Regions from separate parts of the Priestia megaterium genome, predicted to be linked through region 1. Evidence: riboswitches for the same ligand, from Rfam matches in the RefSeq annotation. Region 1 holds a riboswitch; each other region holds the start of a gene.
The links. Region 1 has a riboswitch for S-adenosylmethionine ahead of CEQ83_RS06095 (hypothetical protein). Riboswitches for the same ligand answer to the same signal wherever they lie in the genome.

Region 2: it holds a riboswitch for S-adenosylmethionine, as region 1 does, so the genes downstream of both, metK (methionine adenosyltransferase) here and CEQ83_RS06095 (hypothetical protein) in region 1, are expected to answer to the same signal.
Region 3: it holds a riboswitch for S-adenosylmethionine, as region 1 does, so the genes downstream of both, CEQ83_RS23965 (phosphoadenylyl-sulfate reductase) here and CEQ83_RS06095 (hypothetical protein) in region 1, are expected to answer to the same signal.
Region 4: it holds a riboswitch for S-adenosylmethionine, as region 1 does, so the genes downstream of both, CEQ83_RS19150 (hypothetical protein) here and CEQ83_RS06095 (hypothetical protein) in region 1, are expected to answer to the same signal.

What each region holds. Positions count from the first base shown of each region.
Region 1 covers NZ_CP023317.1:1,208,111-1,212,880, forward strand. Annotated here, with positions in the region: gene CEQ83_RS06085 (GNAT family N-acetyltransferase) at 85-591, shown strand; gene CEQ83_RS06090 (amidohydrolase) at 639-1,793, shown strand; SAM riboswitch class I at 1,857-1,958, shown strand; gene CEQ83_RS06095 (hypothetical protein) at 2,027-2,269, shown strand; gene CEQ83_RS06100 (M20/M25/M40 family metallo-hydrolase) at 2,735-4,348, shown strand; gene CEQ83_RS06105 (VOC family protein) at 4,367-4,770, opposite strand, start outside.
Region 2 covers NZ_CP023317.1:4,618,527-4,623,296, reverse strand. Annotated here, with positions in the region: gene CEQ83_RS23630 (ABC transporter substrate-binding protein) at 1-172, opposite strand, end outside; gene CEQ83_RS23625 (alpha/beta hydrolase family protein) at 345-1,127, shown strand; gene CEQ83_RS23620 (DUF2584 domain-containing protein) at 1,182-1,424, shown strand; gene pckA (phosphoenolpyruvate carboxykinase (ATP)) at 1,459-3,048, opposite strand; SAM riboswitch class I at 3,423-3,540, shown strand; gene metK (methionine adenosyltransferase) at 3,673-4,770, shown strand, end outside.
Region 3 covers NZ_CP023317.1:4,672,026-4,676,795, forward strand. Annotated here, with positions in the region: gene sat (sulfate adenylyltransferase) at 1-270, opposite strand, end outside; gene CEQ83_RS23960 (sulfate permease) at 323-1,402, opposite strand; gene CEQ83_RS23965 (phosphoadenylyl-sulfate reductase) at 1,422-2,135, opposite strand; SAM riboswitch class I at 2,390-2,492, opposite strand; gene cdaS (sporulation-specific diadenylate cyclase CdaS) at 2,806-3,432, shown strand; gene CEQ83_RS23975 (VOC family protein) at 3,530-3,913, shown strand; gene CEQ83_RS23980 (potassium channel family protein) at 3,981-4,769, shown strand.
Region 4 covers NZ_CP023317.1:3,733,304-3,738,073, reverse strand. Annotated here, with positions in the region: gene CEQ83_RS19175 (DUF6044 family protein) at 1-407, shown strand, start outside; gene CEQ83_RS19170 (glycosyltransferase family 2 protein) at 420-1,409, shown strand; gene CEQ83_RS19165 (hypothetical protein) at 1,517-1,957, shown strand; gene CEQ83_RS19160 (GNAT family N-acetyltransferase) at 2,039-2,485, shown strand; gene CEQ83_RS19155 (hypothetical protein) at 2,498-2,794, opposite strand; SAM riboswitch class I at 2,916-3,017, shown strand; gene CEQ83_RS19150 (hypothetical protein) at 3,087-3,425, shown strand; gene CEQ83_RS19145 (DUF1540 domain-containing protein) at 3,526-3,684, shown strand; gene alaP (alanine permease AlaP) at 4,001-4,770, shown strand, end outside.

The DNA.
Region 1 (4,770 bases):
AAGGCGGCAGTCTGCCTTTTTTTAATTCTTAGTAAACTTATAAGTTAAATAAAATATTTGAGTACTATATAAGGAGACAAAGAGATGAAAAATGAATTCCGTTTGGCAACAAATGACGACGCGGATAACTTATTGAACTTAACTCTACAAGCATATAAGCCTATTCGAGAGCTAGGCATTCCTTTCTTAGCAGCTACTGCTGATCTTGCCCTCGTTAAGAAAAATATTTCTCAAAACCTTTGCTATGTATATGAAGAAGATAAAAGAATCGCTGCCACTGTATCTATACGAATGCCTTGGGGAGAACATCCAGGTCCGTTTGCTGTTCCGCATTTTTGGTGGTTTGCAGTGGACCCGTCGCTTGCCAGGAAAGGCGTTGGATCTAAGCTGCTGCATCTAGTAGAGGAAGAGGTAATAAAGAATACGTTTAAATCGCCAGGTGTGTCTTTAGGAACAGCAAAAGAACATCCTTGGTTAGTTGAGATGTATGAACGAAAAGGATATGTTCAAGCTAAAGAAAAGCACCTTGCACAAGGCTATACGACCGTATTTCTTTATAAAAAATTCAATGAGGTACACTCTTTGTCGTAAAAGATAGAGAAGTGGTCTAAATTAAGAAATGTGAAAGAGTGATAAATATGACAGATCAATTACTACTAAATACGCTAATAGACATACGCCGTGAGCTGCACCGGTTTCCAGAGCTTTCAATGAAAGAATATGAAACAACTAAACGTATTAAAAAGTGGTTAAAGCACTACGATATTTCTATAGCGGATGCATTCCATTTAGACGTGGGAGCAGTAGCGGAAATTGTGGGAGGAAAGCCGGGACCTACTATCGCTATTCGAGCTGATATTGATGCGCTGCCAATTGAAGAAAAAACCAATCTGCCATTTGCTTCTGAAGTGAACGGTGTTATGCACGCATGCGGACATGATTTTCATACGGCTTCTATAATCGGAGCAGCCATTCTTCTCAAAGAGCGTCAGCAGGAGCTTTGCGGTACGGTTCGATTTATCTTTCAACCGGCCGAAGAAACGGCTTCTGGGGCAAAAATGCTCGTTGAAAAAGGTGTGCTCGAAGGAGTAGAAGCGATATTTGGAATGCATAACAAACCGAATCTTCCTGTAGGAACCATTGGTGTCAAATCGGGACCTTTAATGGCAAGCGTTGATCGTTTTGAAATTGACGTCAAAGGAGTAGGCGGTCACGCAGGTATTCCAGAAAAAACAGTAGATCCGATTGCTGCTGCTGGTCAAATTGTTACTAGTTTACAAACCATTGTCAGCCGTAATCTCAGCCCATTTCAAAATGTTGTTGTCAGCATAACTCAAATCCACGGAGGGAGCTCGTGGAACGTCATTCCTGACAAAGTAACGCTTGAAGGAACGGTGCGTACCTTTCAAGAAGAAGCGAGAGAAAAAATACCGGCTCTTATGAAACGAACTGCTGAAGGGATTGGAGCAGCTTTCGGGGCTTCAGTAGACGTTAAATGGTATCCGTATCTTCCTGTAGTAAACAATGATGATACGCTGGAAAAATTGGTTATTAACGCTGCAGAGAATCTTAGTTATCAAGTCGTAGAAGCTGAACAATCGCCTGGAGGAGAAGATTTTGCCGTATATCAGCAGCGTGTACCAGGATTTTTTGTATGGATGGGTACGGCTGGAGAATATGAATGGCACCATCCTTCTTTTTCATTAAATGAAGAGGCATTACTTGTAGCAGCTTCTTATTTTGCTAATCTAAGCTTTGACTTTTTGAATTCATTCCATTACCAAAAAAATTAAAATATTTTTATTTTTCTATTTACGCGGATGGAATTGTTTGATAAAATAAATTTTAAATTAAAAAAGTTATCACGAGTGGACGAGAGATCTGGCTCTTTGACTCCACAGCAACCTACGAATGTAAGGTGCTCCTACCAGCAAAGCATGTGCTTTGGGTGATAAAACGGGTGAAAAACTCATTTTGCATCAAAGCAAAATGAGTTTTTTTTATTTTTCTAAAAGGAGAGGGTTTTATGAGTCATACAGCAGTTGCAGCACATACAGGAGAGAAAGCATTAAAGGAAGCCGTAAAATTATTAGGAAAGCATTATCAAGTAGCTTATCGTGAATTAGAAACATTTTATGAAATTGTGGTCGAAAACCATGTTCGTACATATGCTGTAGGCATAGATATTAAAGATGTACAAAAAGCAAATGAACTAGAAATTTATTCATCATGCTGTTCCAAGCTTGAGCGAGTAGGCTGTCTTTTATAGAAGTCTGCTCGCGCCTCTATTTTTAAAGTGTTTTTAAATAGAAAGCATGTTTTTTGACAATTGAAGAATCTGGTGGGTATAATCATTACTCACTAGGTTTTAAAATTAATCATAAATTGTCGAAATTTTTACACAAATTAAAGGTTACATTCGAAATGAATTGTGGTATGTTATAAAACAAGAATATTTTATGAAAGGAGCATTGAAATGGAAATGTCTCTTGAACATGGAAACGATGCAGGAAGCGAACAGCTTATTGATCGTATCCTAGACTTTTTAGAAGATGACGAAAAGTAAAAAAAGAGTGTGCGGTGCTAGCCCTAGCCGCGCACTCTTTTTTTATCATGTGCGTCAAGGAAGCGCATACTATGATACATAGGGATAGAATGAAAGGGTCTCTGTCAAAGGGATTGACGAATCGTTTTGTTTGATGGAAAATTTAGAAAAAGGAAAGAGATGAAGGGTATGTCGAACAAAACATCTTTGTATCAAACAAAAGAACAGTTAAAGAAGCTTGTAAGCGAATTGGTTTCTATACCTAGCGTGACAGGAACGATGGCAGAAGTGGAAATGGCTGAATCGATAGCGGCGTATTTATTGAAGCTGCCTTACTTTCAAAAAAACGAGCAAGTTGAGCTTCATTCAACAGGAGACGGGCGATCGATTGTCACAGCTTTTGTTGAAGGGAAAAATACGAATAAAACAGTTGTATTAGTCAGTCATTACGACGTAGTGGATGTACAAGATTATGGACAGTGGAAAAAGGATGCTTTTCACGCTGATACGTTAACGAGTACTTTTTATAATGATATGGAACAAGTTCCGGCGCACGTACAAAAAGATATGATAAAAGGAGACTGGCTTTTTGGCCGAGGAACGATGGACATGAAAGCAGGTATTGCTCTGCATATCAGTATGATTGAACGAGCATGCAACGGAGAGTTTGACGGAAACATCCTGCTTCTGTCGGTACCGGATGAAGAAGTAAATTCGCTCGGAATGAGAAAAGCAGTGCCTGTTCTTTTAGAACTTGCGTGCAAACATCAGCTGGATTTTTCTCTCATGCTAAATGCAGAACCAGTGTTCAGCCGCTATCCTGGTGATCAAACGAACTATGTGTACTCAGGATCGATTGGCAAGATCATGCCAAGCTTTTTGTGTTATGGAAAAGAAACTCATGTAGGGGAACCGCTAGCTGGTTTGAATGCTAATTTACTAGCTTCTTATTTAACAACAGAAATAGAACTAAACGTTGATTTTTGCGAAAAAGTAAGAGATGAAACGAGTCCACCTCCTACTGTGCTGATACAAAAAGATTTAAAAGAAGAGTATTCCGTTCAAGTTCCGCACTCTGCCGTTGTATTATTTAATTTATTTATGTTAAACCGCTCTCTTAAAGAAGTAACAGATCTGCTGTTGAAATCGGCTGACAAAGCGGCTTTGAATGTAAAAAAACATTATAATAAAGCTGCTCGGCAGTACGCTGTGGGAATGGAGGGTTCATCCCTTGACGTGAACGTATGGACGTATGAAGAACTTTATACTCATGCAGTCAAACAGCATGGTGAAAAATATGTGCAAGAAATGGAAGCGGCACTTTTGGCACAAGAAGATGATGACAGAAATAAAACCATTAAATTAGTAAACTCTTTAGCTGGTTTATGTAAAGAAGCAGCTCCGATGATAGTCTTATTTTTTACGCCGCCTTTTTACCCGGCCGTTTGTTCACATGATGATCTCTTTGTACAAAAGATTTTGTCAAACGTACAGGCAACTGCCAAAGAGCAATTCCAAGTGGAGCTAGTTGAACAAAGTTATTTTGGCGGAATTTCGGATTTAAGCTATGCCAGCCTGCAGCACCCGCTTCATACATTTAACACGTTAGTAGCCAATATGCCTCTATGGAATAAAGGATATCATATCCCGCTAGAAGAGCTAGAGGAGCTGAAGATGCCGGTGCTGAACATTGGACCGCTGGGAAGAGATGCGCATCAATGGACCGAAAGATTAGACGTTCAGTATTCCTTTGAGATTTTGCCTCACTTCATTTATCAAGCTATAAAAGAAGCACAGAAATAAACATCCGCCCGCGGATGTTTATTTGTTGAATTTAAAAGAAGCTCCTTGTACGGTAATTTGTTGCGGTGTTAGAGCGTGATCCAATTCAACCAAAAATGGACGCTCTCCAACTTTTTTTAATGTATCGTGGACAACACCTTGTGTTCCGCTGCAAAAAATAAGGTTTCCTTTATTGACATATAGTTTTTGACAACGTGCATCAAGTAAAGAGTCTTTGTAGCTTTCGCCAGCCTGAACGTCCAGCAGTTTTGTCCATTTGCTGATGGATTCTTCAAGGTTATGTACAGCACAGTAAATGTTTTTTAGCTGCAGCTGACCGGCTTGATGGGAAGAAAGAGCAGCTAGCTTTGGCTTGCGTTTTTCTTCTGGTTCACCCCACTCAATAAAGAAAGGAAAAGGGAGGGCATCATGGTCATCTTCAA
Region 2 (4,770 bases), 1.6 Mb from region 1:
CTTCTTCAAAAAAGCCTTTTGAAATAGCGACGTACTGGGGAGCATAAAAGATAGAGCGAGTTACTTCGCCGACACGAACCGTTTGTACAGATGTTGTTTTGCTGCAGCTAATTAGTGGAATGAGTAAAATCATAATAGCAAGCAAAGAAAAAAGCCATTTAATTGGTTTCATAAAGCAAACCTCCTTAAAGTAATAAAATATTTTATGATAATGTATGTAAAGAAGTGGAAGAAGGTGAGTGCCTATATAACTATGTGGAAAATCAAAGAAGTAGTAGTCAACGACTGAAAGTAAACCTTAGCGGAAGAAAGTAGGCTAGTTATATAAAGAATGGAGGAAAAAAATGAAAGATGGAACAATTCTTCATAAACAGCGTTTCCCATCATCAAATCCTCGCGTGACGCTGTGGGTGATTACATATGCATGTCAAGGGCTTAAGATTAAAGGAATGCTTGCAGAGCCAAAAGAAAAAGGAATGTATGACGGCTTTTTATACTTAAGAGGAGGTATTAAGAACGTAGGAACGGTTCGCCCTGCTCGACTCATTCAATTTGCTTCACAAGGTTTTATTGTGATGGCTCCGTTCTATAGGGGAAATCAAGGAGGCGAAGGAAACGAAGATTTTGCAGGAGATGATCGTTACGATGCTTTTGCTGCTTACGATTTACTGAAACAGCTCCCTAACGTCCACCATGACCGCATTCATATTTTTGGGTTTTCACGAGGGGGAGTGATGGCTTTACTCACAGCCATTGAAAAAAAAGACAGCCGTTCTCTTGTGCTATGGGGAGGCGTCACGGATATGGTGCTGACATATGAAGAAAGAGAAGATTTAAGAAGAATGATGAAGCGGGTGATTGGAGGAACTCCTTCTAAATATCCTGAAAGATACGAATGGAGGACACCTTTGCATCGTGCTCATCTCGTCGAGCCGCCGGTCTTGCTTATTCATGGTTTAGAAGATAAAAACGTCTCAATTGATCATTCCTATCAGCTCGAATCTAAACTAAAGAAGTCCAATAAAAAAGTTACCAGCTGGTATTTTGAAAACTTTCCACATGCTTTTCCACCAAAAGAAAACCGAGAAACGGTAAAGAAGTTAACGAAGTGGATGAAAGCGCAATAAAAGATATGCTACGATAGAAAAAACAAGTAGAATAACAGTGAGGAGTGAGAGAAAATGGGGATGCCGCTAGAATTAAATACAATGATTGTGACAAAAGGCAACGAAAAGCGTGTAACAGATAACATTTTTCAAGTTGAGAAAAAAGGATATCGTTTGTATCCGTTGGATATTCCATTAAACATTCACAAAACGAAAAATGGAGAATGTATTGGAACTGCTGTTGTGCGTAAGGTAGAAATGGAGCAGGAAAAAACCATTGTCACATATGAACTGACAAAATTACATTCGACTAACTAAAAAACCGATCGTCTATAAGACGATCGGTTTTTTATTAGACTCTAGGTCCGCCTAATGTTGAAATGTCCGATGCTACATCATTAAAACGCTTGAAGTTCGCTTTGAATTTAGCGGCAAGTTCAGTTGCTTTTTGGTTATAAGCTGTTGCATCGTTCCATGCTTTAGAAGGCTGAAGCACTTCATCAGGAACTCCCGGAACATGAGTTGGAATCGATAAACCAAAAATAGCATCTGTTACTGTTTCGGTATTAGCTAGTTCTCCTTCAAGAGCTGCTTGAACCATAGCTCGAGTGTAACTTAACTTCATTCGTTCACCCACGCCGTATTCACCGCCGGTCCATCCAGTGTTTACAAGGTAGACATTTACGTTATGTTCATCGATTTTCTTTCCTAGCATTTCTGCATAAGTTGTTGGAGCAAGAGGTAAGAAAGGCTCACCAAAGCATGTAGAGAAAGTAGCCTGTGGCGATGTTACGCCGCGCTCTGTTCCAGCTAACTTACTAGTGTATCCGCTCAGAAAATGGTACATCGCTTGTTCTTTTGTAAGCTTGCTGATTGGAGGTAAGACGCCGAAGGCATCAGCAGTTAAAAAGACAATAGCTGTAGGGTGCCCAGCAACGCTTGGCAATACCGTATTATCAATAGAGTCAATTGAATAAGCGGCACGAGTATTCTCTGTTAAACTATTATCATTGTAATCTGCTACTTTCGTATTTTGATTCAACACTACATTTTCCAGTACTGCGCCGAAGCGAATTGCATTAAAAATTTGCGGTTCTTTTTCTTCGGAAAGCTGAATGCACTTCGCGTAGCAGCCTCCTTCAATATTAAATACACCAGAGCTTGACCAACCGTGCTCGTCATCTCCGATTAAACGACGGTTTGCATCAGCAGAAAGCGTTGTTTTACCCGTTCCAGATAAACCAAAGAATAATGCAACGTCACCTTCTTCTCCTACGTTAGCAGAACAGTGCATGGATAGAATATTGTTTTGAGGAAGCAAGAAGTTCATCACTGAGAAAATGGATTTTTTCATTTCACCAGCGTATTCAGTTCCTCCAATTAGCACAATGCGTCGCTCTAATGAAAGAATAATGAAGGTTTCCGAATTCGTCCCGTCTGTTTCAGGGTCAGCTTTGAACGTTGGAGCTGCTACAATTGTAAACGGCTTCACATCATCATTTGTTTTTTGTTCAGCTGAAGGGCGAATGAATAACTGCTGAGCGAATAGGTTGTGCCATGCAAATTCATTAACTACTTGAATTGGTAACTGATACTTTTTATCAGCTCCAGCATATCCATTAAAAACAAAAAGTTCATCCTGCTTCTTTAAGTGGGTTAAGACTTTTTTGTATAGCGCATCGAATCGCTGAGCAGAAATTGGCTGATTGACGGGTCCCCATTCAACCGTTTTTGAAGATACAGCATCGCTTACAATAAATTTATCCAAAGGAGAGCGGCCTGTATATTTTCCGGTTTCGACTGACACAGCACCTGTAGAAGTCAGCGTTCCTTCGCGTCGAGCTAGAATTTTTTCAACAAGTTGTGGAACAGATAATTGGTGTTTTGTTGTTTTTAATTGAAGCAAACCATTTAATTCGATAGACATATCAACAGTACTCATGTGCACTACCTTCCTTTTTTAGCTATTATTTATTCATTAATGTTTGAAATTTATAATTAGTATAACACATTTATTTAATTATTCTATACTATTTAACTAAAAATGTTTGTGTATTATAAAAAAATGTACGTTATACCTATTTTAGACACATGTATATGTGCTAGAAGCGAAAAAAGTGAAGCTATTTCAAGTGAAAGCCTTTTTTTGGTCTGTCTTGTTAACCAAACTTCGTGATCATTCTTAATAAGGTATACTATTTTTAAATTTGAGTATGTTACATTAAAACAGATTCAAACATAAAGAGATGATTTCCATTTGAATGTTGTTGACAGTGAAGCGCTTTTTCATGTATTATATGTCCTTGAACGGATACTCTCTTATCCCGAGCTGGTGGAGGGACAGGCCCTGTGAAACCCAGCAACCATCGTCATTTTTTTGTGTAGACGATAAGGTGCTAACCTGATGCAAGGGCACAACCTTGATCGATAAGAGTGAAAGGCTTATGTAGAATTTGATACCTTTCCTCGATACAAGGAAAGGTTTTTTTATATTTTTTAACGTGTAATGAAAATAAGGGAATGAGTACCGTATCACAATGTATCGTATTTATAAGGAGGAAAACTGATGTCAACACAACGTCGTCTGTTCACGTCAGAATCTGTTACAGAGGGACATCCCGATAAAATTTGTGACCAAATTTCTGACTCAATTCTTGATGCTATCCTAGCAAAGGATCCAAATGCTCGTGTTGCTTGTGAAACAAGCGTAACAACTGGTTTAGTTTTAGTAAGCGGTGAAATTACAACTTCTACTTACGTGGATATTCCTAAAACAGTTCGTGAAACAATTAAAGGAATTGGCTATACTCGTGCAAAATACGGATTTGATGCTGAAACTTGTGCAGTATTAACATCTATCGACGAGCAGTCAGCTGATATCGCTGCTGGTGTAGACCAAGCGTTAGAAGCACGTGAAGGTCAAATGTCCGATGAAGAAATCGAAGCAATCGGAGCTGGAGACCAAGGGTTAATGTTTGGTTATGCATGTAACGAAACAAAAGAATTAATGCCTCTTCCAATTTCATTAGCTCATAAACTTGCTCGCCGTCTAACAGAAGTACGTAAAGAAGAAATTCTTCCTTACCTTCGCCCGGATGGTAAAACACAAGTAACAGTTGAATATGATGAAAACAACAAACCTGTTCGCATCGATACAATTGTTATTTCAACTCAGCATCACCCAGAAGTAACGTTAGAGCAAATTCAACGTAACTTAAAAGAATATGTAATTAATCCAGTTGTTCCAAATGAGTTAATTGATGAAAATACAAAGTATTTCATTAACCCAACAGGACGTTTCGTAATCGGCGGCCCTCAAGGAGATGCTGGTTTAACTGGTCGTAAAATTATCGTTGATACTTACGGCGGATATGCTCGTCACGGCGGCGGTGCATTCTCTGGTAAGGACGCAACAAAAGTAGACCGTTCAGCAGCTTATGCAGCTCGTTATGTTGCGAAAAACATTGTAGCAGCTGATCTTGCTGATAAATGTGAAGTACAACTAGCATATGCAATTGGTGTTGCACAGCCAGTATCTATTTCAATTGATACATTCGGTACAGGAAAAGTTTCTGAAGAAGTACTAGTAGATGTAGTACGCAAAAACTTTGACCTACGTCCAGCAGGCATCATTAAAATGCTTGATTTACGTCGCCCAATTTAT
Region 3 (4,770 bases), 1.6 Mb from region 1:
GTTTAATTCTTTAGCCTGCTCTTCTGTTACGGGAAGAGTAATAGGAATACTCCATACAGTTCCATCTGCTAGACGCATATTTTCAACAACTGATTGATAATCTTTTTCTCCTAAAAACCCCGTAATTGGGCTGTAAGCACCAATCCCAATTAGTTCTAAATCACTTAGAGCCATGTTGTCTACTTCAATTTCTTTTGTTAGTGAAGTGTAGTCATATGTTGGTTGATATAAATTAATTAATTCTCCACCGTGTGCTTGAATTGTTGTCATTTTGTAAAATCCTCCTTAAGTAATTAACACAATATAATAAAAAGCAATTGAATCACGCAGTCATTTTTTCTTTTTCCGACTGCAAGCTTGCTCTTTTTCTTCTAGTCGTTCTAGCTAAGCTTAGAACACCTGCTGTGGCAATGCAGCCACTAGCTAGCACCACAAATGAATATAAGTCGCTTTCAAGTACTAATTTCACAAGAACATATGAGATTACGAGTGAAAATACAGGGGATACCACCCAAACCTTTAACATTTGAATGACCACTTCGCGCTGTTCTTTCGTAAATCCCGTTTTCGCTGCGCCTATCCCAATAATAGAAGACGTAGTGACCTGTGTAAGCGGTACTGGCAAACCAAACAGTGAAGCTGCTGTAACAAGAGAAGCACCAGTACCTGAAATAATGCAGCCTTCCCCTACAGAATAGCGAGTAATTTTTTTTCCGTTTGTTTCAATAACTCGGCCTCCTAGTAAAAGAGCTCCGAGTGCCACCGCCAATCCTCCTGCTATGACACCCGTTGTAGCATCCATTAACCCAGCTCCTACTAGAGGACCGACAGCATTTGCCACATTATTCATTCCAGCTGAGAAGGCTTCAAAGAATCCCGTCGCTATAACTAAAATCGTTAAAACTCTTTTCCACTTTCCCTCTGCTTCTTTTTTATGCGCTCTGCGTTTTATCACTTTCCCAATCAAAAAAGCAATGACAAATGAAACTAGCGGAACAATAATCCAAAAAGACATGACAATTAAAAGTTTTTCTACATACAGAGATTGATAAGCTACTCCTACTCCAACAACTGAGCCAACTGTTACTTCACTTGTTGATAGAGGGATACCAATCAAATTCGCGAAAAAGAGTGACAGCGTTGCAGCAGCCAGAATGATAATAACTAATTCTACTGACAGCAGTTTTTCAGGTATGATACCTGAACTGATGGTTTTTACCACCTCACCGCCTCCGGTAACAGCTCCGAGCACAATTCCTACAGCACAGATGAACAGGGCCACTCTTCGCTTTTTAATTGCACCGGAGCCGTATGAAACGCCCATAGCAGCTGCTGCACCGCTTGCCCCAATATTCATTGCAAAAAAAAGCGCAATGATAAAGGCAACATATAAAAGCATCATTTATTCAGCTCTTTCGTATTTAAGATTCGTGTAATCCGCACTCAACTTTTTGTGTACCTGCCCATCTTCCTGAACGTAAATCGTCTACATTATAGGCAGGTGCGGTACAGGGCTCACAGCCGATACTTGGGTAGCCTTGATCATGAAGTTTGTTGTACGGCAAATCATGCTTATACACATAGCGCCAAATTTCTTTCCATGACCAATGAATTAACGGACAAACTTTCACCTTCTTGAATTTCTCATCTTTATTAAAATAATTCGTGTTGGCACGAGACTCAGACTGCTCGCGTCTCAAACCAGAAATCCACGCATCATAAGGAGCAAGGGATTCTCTTAGCGGAATGATTTTTCGAATTTGACAGCATAAGTTAGGCTGACTCTTCCAAAGCTCATCTCCATGTTTTTCAGCTTGTTCTGCAAGAGTTAAATCCGGCTTTTTCATATGAATACGTAAATCAGGGAAGCGTTCTTTAATTGCATCAATCACTTCATATGTTTCTTTAAAATGAACGCCTGTATCTAAAAAGACAATTTCAGCGTCTTTTTTCACTTTTGAAATTAAATCAATTAACACGATTCCTTCGATCCCAAAGCTTGACGCATAAATAATTGAATCTCCGTAGGTATCATACGCCCACTGCAATGCTGAAAGGGCTCCTTTTGTTTCATCTTTACTGTCGAACTCTGGAAATGTATCGCTCCAGTTTTCGTACGTATATAAGTCTGCCATTTTCTCCACTCCAATTCTTAGTTATCCGCGTTATCCAATAAAAAAAGACGGTTTTACCCACTAGAATTGGATAAAACCGCCTCTAGTGTGTCTAGTCAGCGAAACTATTTAATTCTTACTTTACTTCGGCGTGTTCAAAAATTTGTTTTAAGTCGGGGTTTACAGTCATTGGTTTCCCTTCTCAAATTATCGCTTGCGCTATATCAAAATAAAAAGTCTTCCGTATTGAAAGACTGGGTAGGCAATAAATTTTCACCTTATCTTTCAAAATGATACACACTTTGCTGGAATTAGCACCTTGCTAAGCAGGTTGCCGGGGTTCAACGGGCCAGATCCCTCCACCACTCTTGATAAGCATTTTTTAAAAATTTTAGCATATTTAGAATATTTGTCAACATTAAAAATCATATATCCGATAAGAAAACTATACTTTAAATTCACAGAAATATCTATACTTTTATTTAAAACAACATATGTAAATTTGACCCAAATGTGAACATATCAGTTTATAAAACGCTTTCTTTTTTCTCCAACTTTTGATGTTCTCTTGCTAAATAAAACGCAAAATCTCTCTATAAAATTAATAGCGGATTTATAAGCTTTACGGATAATTCACCCACATTAGCACACATTACAGATAACACTGACTGACAGATAGGAGCTATATAAGATGGAGAGACAACCCTTTCAATTAGACGATACAATTAAAAATAATGTACGAACATATTTACAGCAGATTTCAACTGAAGCCTCTAATTTAATTAAACATTTAGACACGAGTGATCATTGTATCCTATGTGATTTTGAGGAGATGAGAAGGTTATTTCAAGATGTTCAAGCTACGGCCGCCTCTTATTACTTGCGTCATTACTTATCGCCTTATACATTTGAATACGCTGCTCTGTCCCTAGCTATTCATAACCTCTCTGAGAAACGTCACGGCGCTTTAATTGTCATTGAACGGGAACAAAATGTTGATCCTCTTATTCAAAAAGGAATGCCTATTCAAGCTCCTGTCAGCGCTACGCTAGTTGAGACACTGTTCTATCCAGGGACACCCTTACATGACGGAGCTGTCCTAATTAGAAATAATCAGCTTATTTCGGCTGCTAATGTTTTACCTCTCTCGTCTATTATTTCAACGAACAAAAAATTGGGAACACGTCACCGTGCAGCCATTGGAATGTCAGAAAAATCGGATGCATTAATTTTAGTTGTATCTGAAGAAACAGGCAAAATTTCGTTTGCGCTTGATGGAAGCCTCTACCCTATTCACTCCAGCAAAAATATGATTTAAGAGCCCTTTCCTAATAAGCAGCCCTATCTTGACTTCTATATCCTTTCTCTTTAATATATTTCATAGTTTTTACATACTATAGATACGGGTGATGCATATGGCAATTTTAAAATTTGAACATGTAGGCGTTCAAGTAAAGGATATAGAAAAATCTATTGAGTTCTATACACAAAAGGTGGGATTAGAGCTCATCGAAACACTACCACATACCGATCCGTCTTTGAAGCTAGCTTTTCTAGGTTTAGAAGGCAATGTAATCGTAGAGTTAATTCAAGGGTATAACTCAAGCTTACCTAATGAAGGTAAAGTTCATCATTTTGCGCTGGCAGTAGATGGAATTGAAGAGGAGTTTGAGCGTTTAAAATCAGCAGGCGTTTCATTTGTGGAAGAAAACATTGTAACTTTGCCAAATGGAGCAAGATACTTATTTTTCTATGGTCCAGACAAAGAATGGATTGAATATTACGAAGTAAAAAGATAAAGATATCTTATACCTTCAGTGAAAAATGGTCATACTGTGGCTATGACTAATCACTGGAGGTATTTTTATGATGGAATGGCTATTATTTCGACTTTTTCGTCGTTCTATTTTAGTGCGGCTTCTTTTTATTATCGGCTGCCTTGTTTTACTTTTCGGCATGCTTATACATTTCCTAGAGCCGCAAACGTTTGGGAATGTGTTTGAAGGAATTTGGTGGGTTATTATTACAATCTCTACTATAGGGTACGGTGATTTTGCTCCCACCACTACGATTGGAAGGTTAGCTGCAATTATTTTAGTCCTCATTGGAACGGGATTTATTACTACTTATTTTGTCACGCTTTCTAAAATTGCTGTTTCCGCTGAGAGCGCTTATCTGGAAGGAAATTTAAAGTTTTATGGAAAAGATCACTTCATCGTTGTGGGGTGGAATGAGCGCGCCAAACTCGTGCTAGAGTCTTATCGCGACGCATTTCATAAAGAAGACATTGTTCTTATCGACGACTCTCTGACTAAAAATCCCATGATCTGTGATCGCGTTCATTTTATTAAAGGAAGTCCCTCTCACTATGAAGTATTAGAACTTGCCAATGCTCGGTACGCAAAAAAAGTGCTGATTACTGCGGATCAGCATAAGACAGAAGAATATGCAGACATGAATACGATTGTTACGCTAGTCGCTCTGCAAGGATTGAACCCTTCTATTTACAGCATCGTTGAACTGTTAACAAAAAAGCATATTCAAAATGCGCAAAATTTGGGGGTAAATGAAATGATTAAAACAAACGAGTTGATTAGTCAAGTCATGTACGAACATATTTTTGTAAAGAAATTAGAGAGTTTAAGAAAAGAATAAT
Region 4 (4,770 bases), 2.5 Mb from region 1:
ATCGCGTAGCGAGCATAGGGCTTCATCCATCAATTGCTCAGTATAACGGCTTTTATACGCTAGATACGTATAACAACTTCTATCCGTTAACATATAAACATGAGTTTCGCAAAATTATTGCCAAAGAGCTTGATAAAAATAAAAAACTAGAAAGCTACTATGATCATTGGGGCAATCGCTGCTATGTGTTTGTTAGCGAGCTAGGGAAAAAATATGATTACCGAAAAGACTCAACGAAAAAAATCCGTCATTTGCAGCTTAATATCAGCCAATTTAAGAAAATGGGCGGTCGCTATATTTTTTCAGCTGTGCCAATTGAAAATGCTGAAAGCGACGGTTTGCACTTTTTAAAAGCATTTAACGATAAACAGTCCGCTTGGAAAGTGTATGTATATGAAGCAAAGTAAGGGGGCAATAACATGAACAGACCTATTTTAACGATCGTGGTTCCATGCTACAACGAAGAAGAAGTATTCACAGAGACGTCTTTTCAATTAACTACTGTAGTAAAAGAACTGATTAATGAACGACTTGTATCAAGTGAAAGCACTATTTTATTTGTAGACGATGGAAGTAAAGACAGCACGTGGTCGCTTATTGAAAAAGAAAGCTGCAGCAATTTGTTTGTAAAAGGGTTAAAGTTAGCGCGAAATGTAGGACATCAAAATGCTTTGCTTGCAGGATTAGAAGTAGCTCATAAGCAATCTGACTGCGTCATTTCCATTGACGCGGATTTGCAAGATGATATCAGCGTCATTCGTACTTTTGTAGAGAAATATTGGCTCGGGTATGAAGTTGTATATGGCGTTCGAGACAGCAGAGAAACCGATACATTTTTCAAACGAACCACGGCAGTAGGGTTTTATCGTTTTATGAACAAGCTAGGAATTCAGCTCATTCAAAATCACGCTGATTTTCGCCTTATGAGCAAACGTGCTCTTGGTGAACTCATGAAATATAAAGAAGGAAACGTCTTTTTGCGGGGCCTTGTACCATTAGTAGGATTTCGCTCCACGGAAGTCACATATGACCGCAAAGAACGGACGGCGGGTGAGTCAAAATATCCGCTAAAGAAAATGCTCGCTTTTGCATTTGACGGGATTACGTCTTTTAGCGTAGCACCTATACGCTTACTGACGCTGCTTGGAGGAGCTTCGTTTCTCTTTAGTATTTTGTTTGGCATTTATGCGCTGATTCAAAAATATTTAGATCATACGCAAATTGGCTGGACGTCTCTTATTTTATCAATTTGGCTTGTAGGCGGCCTGCAGCTAATGGGAATAGGTCTTGTCGGAGAATACATTGGCAAGATTTTCAACGAAGTGAAACAGCGTCCTAAATATGCGATTGAAAGAGATTTATATACAAAACACTCGTTAGACAAACAAAAAGATTTGCTGATGCATTAATTAAGAAGCTTCTCCTGAATGGAGAGGCTTTTTTGTTAAAGTGTTTATCATAATTTTTAAGGTAATAGGAGATGCTACTACTAAAATTTCTAAGGAGATCAAAATCTATGAAAAGACTACTTTATACAGTCAGCACTTTTTGTTTTGTTTGGCTTGCTTTTGCAACCATTCATGTCAGCGCTCTTTCGATTGAGAAACTTCCAATGAAGAAATCATCTGAACAATGGTCGGTCGAACTGACAAAAGCGAGCATGACGGGAGATAATCAGCTAAAGTGGAAAAATAACGTCTATCATACATATGGATTAACCGTTGAAAACATTGGAAAAGACGTAGAGCGTGTGCAGGTCCAAGCTTTTAGGCACGAAGGAAAAAATAAGGCGAAATACAGCTTGTTTTCTCCTATTGAAAGGTCTAACTTAAGCAAAAGCGGTCAGCGTTTTCGCTATGCCAATTTTGCTGTTCCTGGAAAAGCGGCAGGCTTAGACATCATGATTAACTGGACGGATGAACAAGGCAACCATCAAGAACATTTTGAATTTAAATAAAAGTCTTCGCTTAGGCGAAGACTTTTTTTTGCAGGAATTTATCTCTGTATGTGGAAAACGAACACGAAAGGAGAGATTGTGATGATTGCAAAAGCTACTGAAGAAGAAATACAGGAAATTCGGACGAAATCTGCTGATGCGCTGTTTGAAGGAACAACGCATCAGTTTCAACCGTCAACTGAACGCGTAAATGAACTAATTGATAATGCCCTTGAAAAAGGGTGTTATTATTTAGTATCTAGACAAGAAAATAAACTTGCAGGCTGGGTTTTTGTCGGTCCATCTGCCGACTTCTTTTCAAAAGCAGAAATTGGCTTTATCTACGAGTTATATGTTTTACCAGAATACCGCGGGCAAGGTCTAGCCAAGCCGTTAATGCAAAAAGCAATTGATGAATTGTCTATCAAAGGATACCCTGAAATCAGACTCAGCGTTCATGCTGGGAATTTTGCACAGCATGTGTACCGTGAACTTGGATTTGTAGATAAACAAATATCAATGAGCCTACAGGTGGCAAAACGTCCGTAATGTTGGTGAATGTCAGCGAGTCCATAAAACATAAGATGTTATACATGCGATGAGGTTCGGTAATGAAAGTAAAAGCAAATAAGTAGCCCAAACGGTGCTTTTATCCAGTGATTCAACAGCTCCGGCACCTGTATTACCTGAGGAGGGGGGATCTTCAAGCGCGTTCATAACTAAAGCCGCCGCTGCTAAAATAATCCCTCCAATGCTTCCGGTTGTTTTGACAATTGCAACGTGGAAAGTAGATGAAAAAGCAATGCTAAGAAGCAGCAGCAAGCTTCCCAAAAAAGCAGATAACATATATCGTTTCATGTGCTCACCATCCTTTATAAAATCATACCATATTTTACTTCTTTTTTCTTTTTATTGAAAAGCTATTGACGTAACCTATAAAACATATTAGAATAGTCAGAAATAATTTAAAAGCGAAATATTCTTATCTAGAGAGGTGGAGGGACTGGCCCTTTGAAGCCTCAGCAACCACAATCATTGAATGGTGCTAATTCCAGCATAGCCTAGCTCTGACAGATAAGAAGAGGAATCTTTTTCTATGATGAAATCCTCTTCTTAGGAAGAAACATTTCGTATAGAAAAGGTGATGACATTGAAAAATACACAACAGGCGCTAAGCGTTGATGATTATTTAGATCTATACTTGTTAGCAAAAGAACTAAAAGACGAAACGTGGCAGCAGGAAATTTTAGCCGCGCTAAAAACGAAGCAAAATCGTTCATTTGAAGACAAACAATCCGCACTCGTTCAAGAAATATGGGAAGATTTTAAACAGTTAAATGAAGATATTTCTTTTACGTATCGCTTAATTCAAGAAGAGCCAACTAATGAACAGTTTCAAGTTAAATTAAGGAACTTGAGAGAACGGCGGATCACGCTGAGTCGTGAATTATATTTAGCTAAAAAACAGTATGTTGAACACACGCAGTAAAAGGATCCGCTTGATAAACAAGCGGTTTTTTTGCATGTAAATGTTAGAAGCGTTCTATTTCGGGTAGTAAATAGATAAGACAAAAAAAGGAGGGATAACAGTGGCCCAAGGTGTATTATGTGAAGTGAATGAGTGCATGTATTGGAAATCGGGAAATAAATGCAGTGCAGAGTCCATTTACGTTGTGAGTCCTGAAAGTAGTCACCATGTTTCTGAAACGGAAGAACCTGGCTGTAAAACTTTTGAACCCGCGAGATAAATGCTAGTTTTATAAAAAAGCATAAAATGAACGATGCGCTGACGGAGTTGAGTCGGCGTTTTTCTATTTTTAAAAAAATACTATTACTTAGGTGCGATAATAAATACATAGTAAAAAAGCAGTGTCTACGTCTAATTGTGCGTTTAAACAAAATGATACGATAATTTTTTTGTTTTTCGACAAAAGAAAAACGAGAGAAAGGTGATAGAATACAAATATACAGCCTAGCTGACTTTTAGCATAAATTTATATGAAAGCGCTAACAAAAAAGCTGTATTCATCTCGTTTTGACAGATTGGAAAAAGGGGAGACGTTTATGCAGGGGAAAACTCAGGGGAAAGAATTGAAACGCGGGTTAGAAGAAAGACATGTGACGCTGATGTCCTTAGGAGCAGCCATAGGGGTAGGGCTGTTTCTTGGATCTGCATCTGCTATTAAATTAGCAGGGCCGGGAATATTATTGGCGTATGGATTTAGCGGAATGATTATGTTTTTTATTATGAGAGCACTTGGAGAAATGGCGATTCAAAAACCTGTTGCAGGTTCATTCAGCAAGTACGCGCGCGACTATTTAGGGCCCCTTGCTGGTTATCTAACAGGTTGGAACTACTGGTTTTTATGGGTTGTAACATGTATGGCTGAAATTACAGCCGTTGGTATTTATATGGGATATTGGTATCCGGATGTACCAAACTGGATTTGGGCGTTATCGGCGCTTGTCATCATGACAACAGTTAACTTCTTAGCTGTTAAGGCATATGGTGAACTGGAATTTTGGTTTGCACTTATTAAAATTTTAGCGATTGTGTTAATGATTGCCGTTGGATTATTAATGATTGTGTTTGGAATCGGGAACGGCGGCGTTGCGACGGGTATTAAAAACTTATGGGACAACGGCGGGCTGTTCCCGAACGGATTCAAAGGTATTTTACTGTCGCTGCAAATGGTTATGTTTGCATATTTAGGAATTGAAATGATCGGCGTTACCGCGGGAGAAGTGAAAAATCCAGAAAAATCTCTAGCAAGAGCGATTGATTCGGTCTTTTGGCGTATTCTTATTTTCTACGTTGGTGCATTATTTGTCAT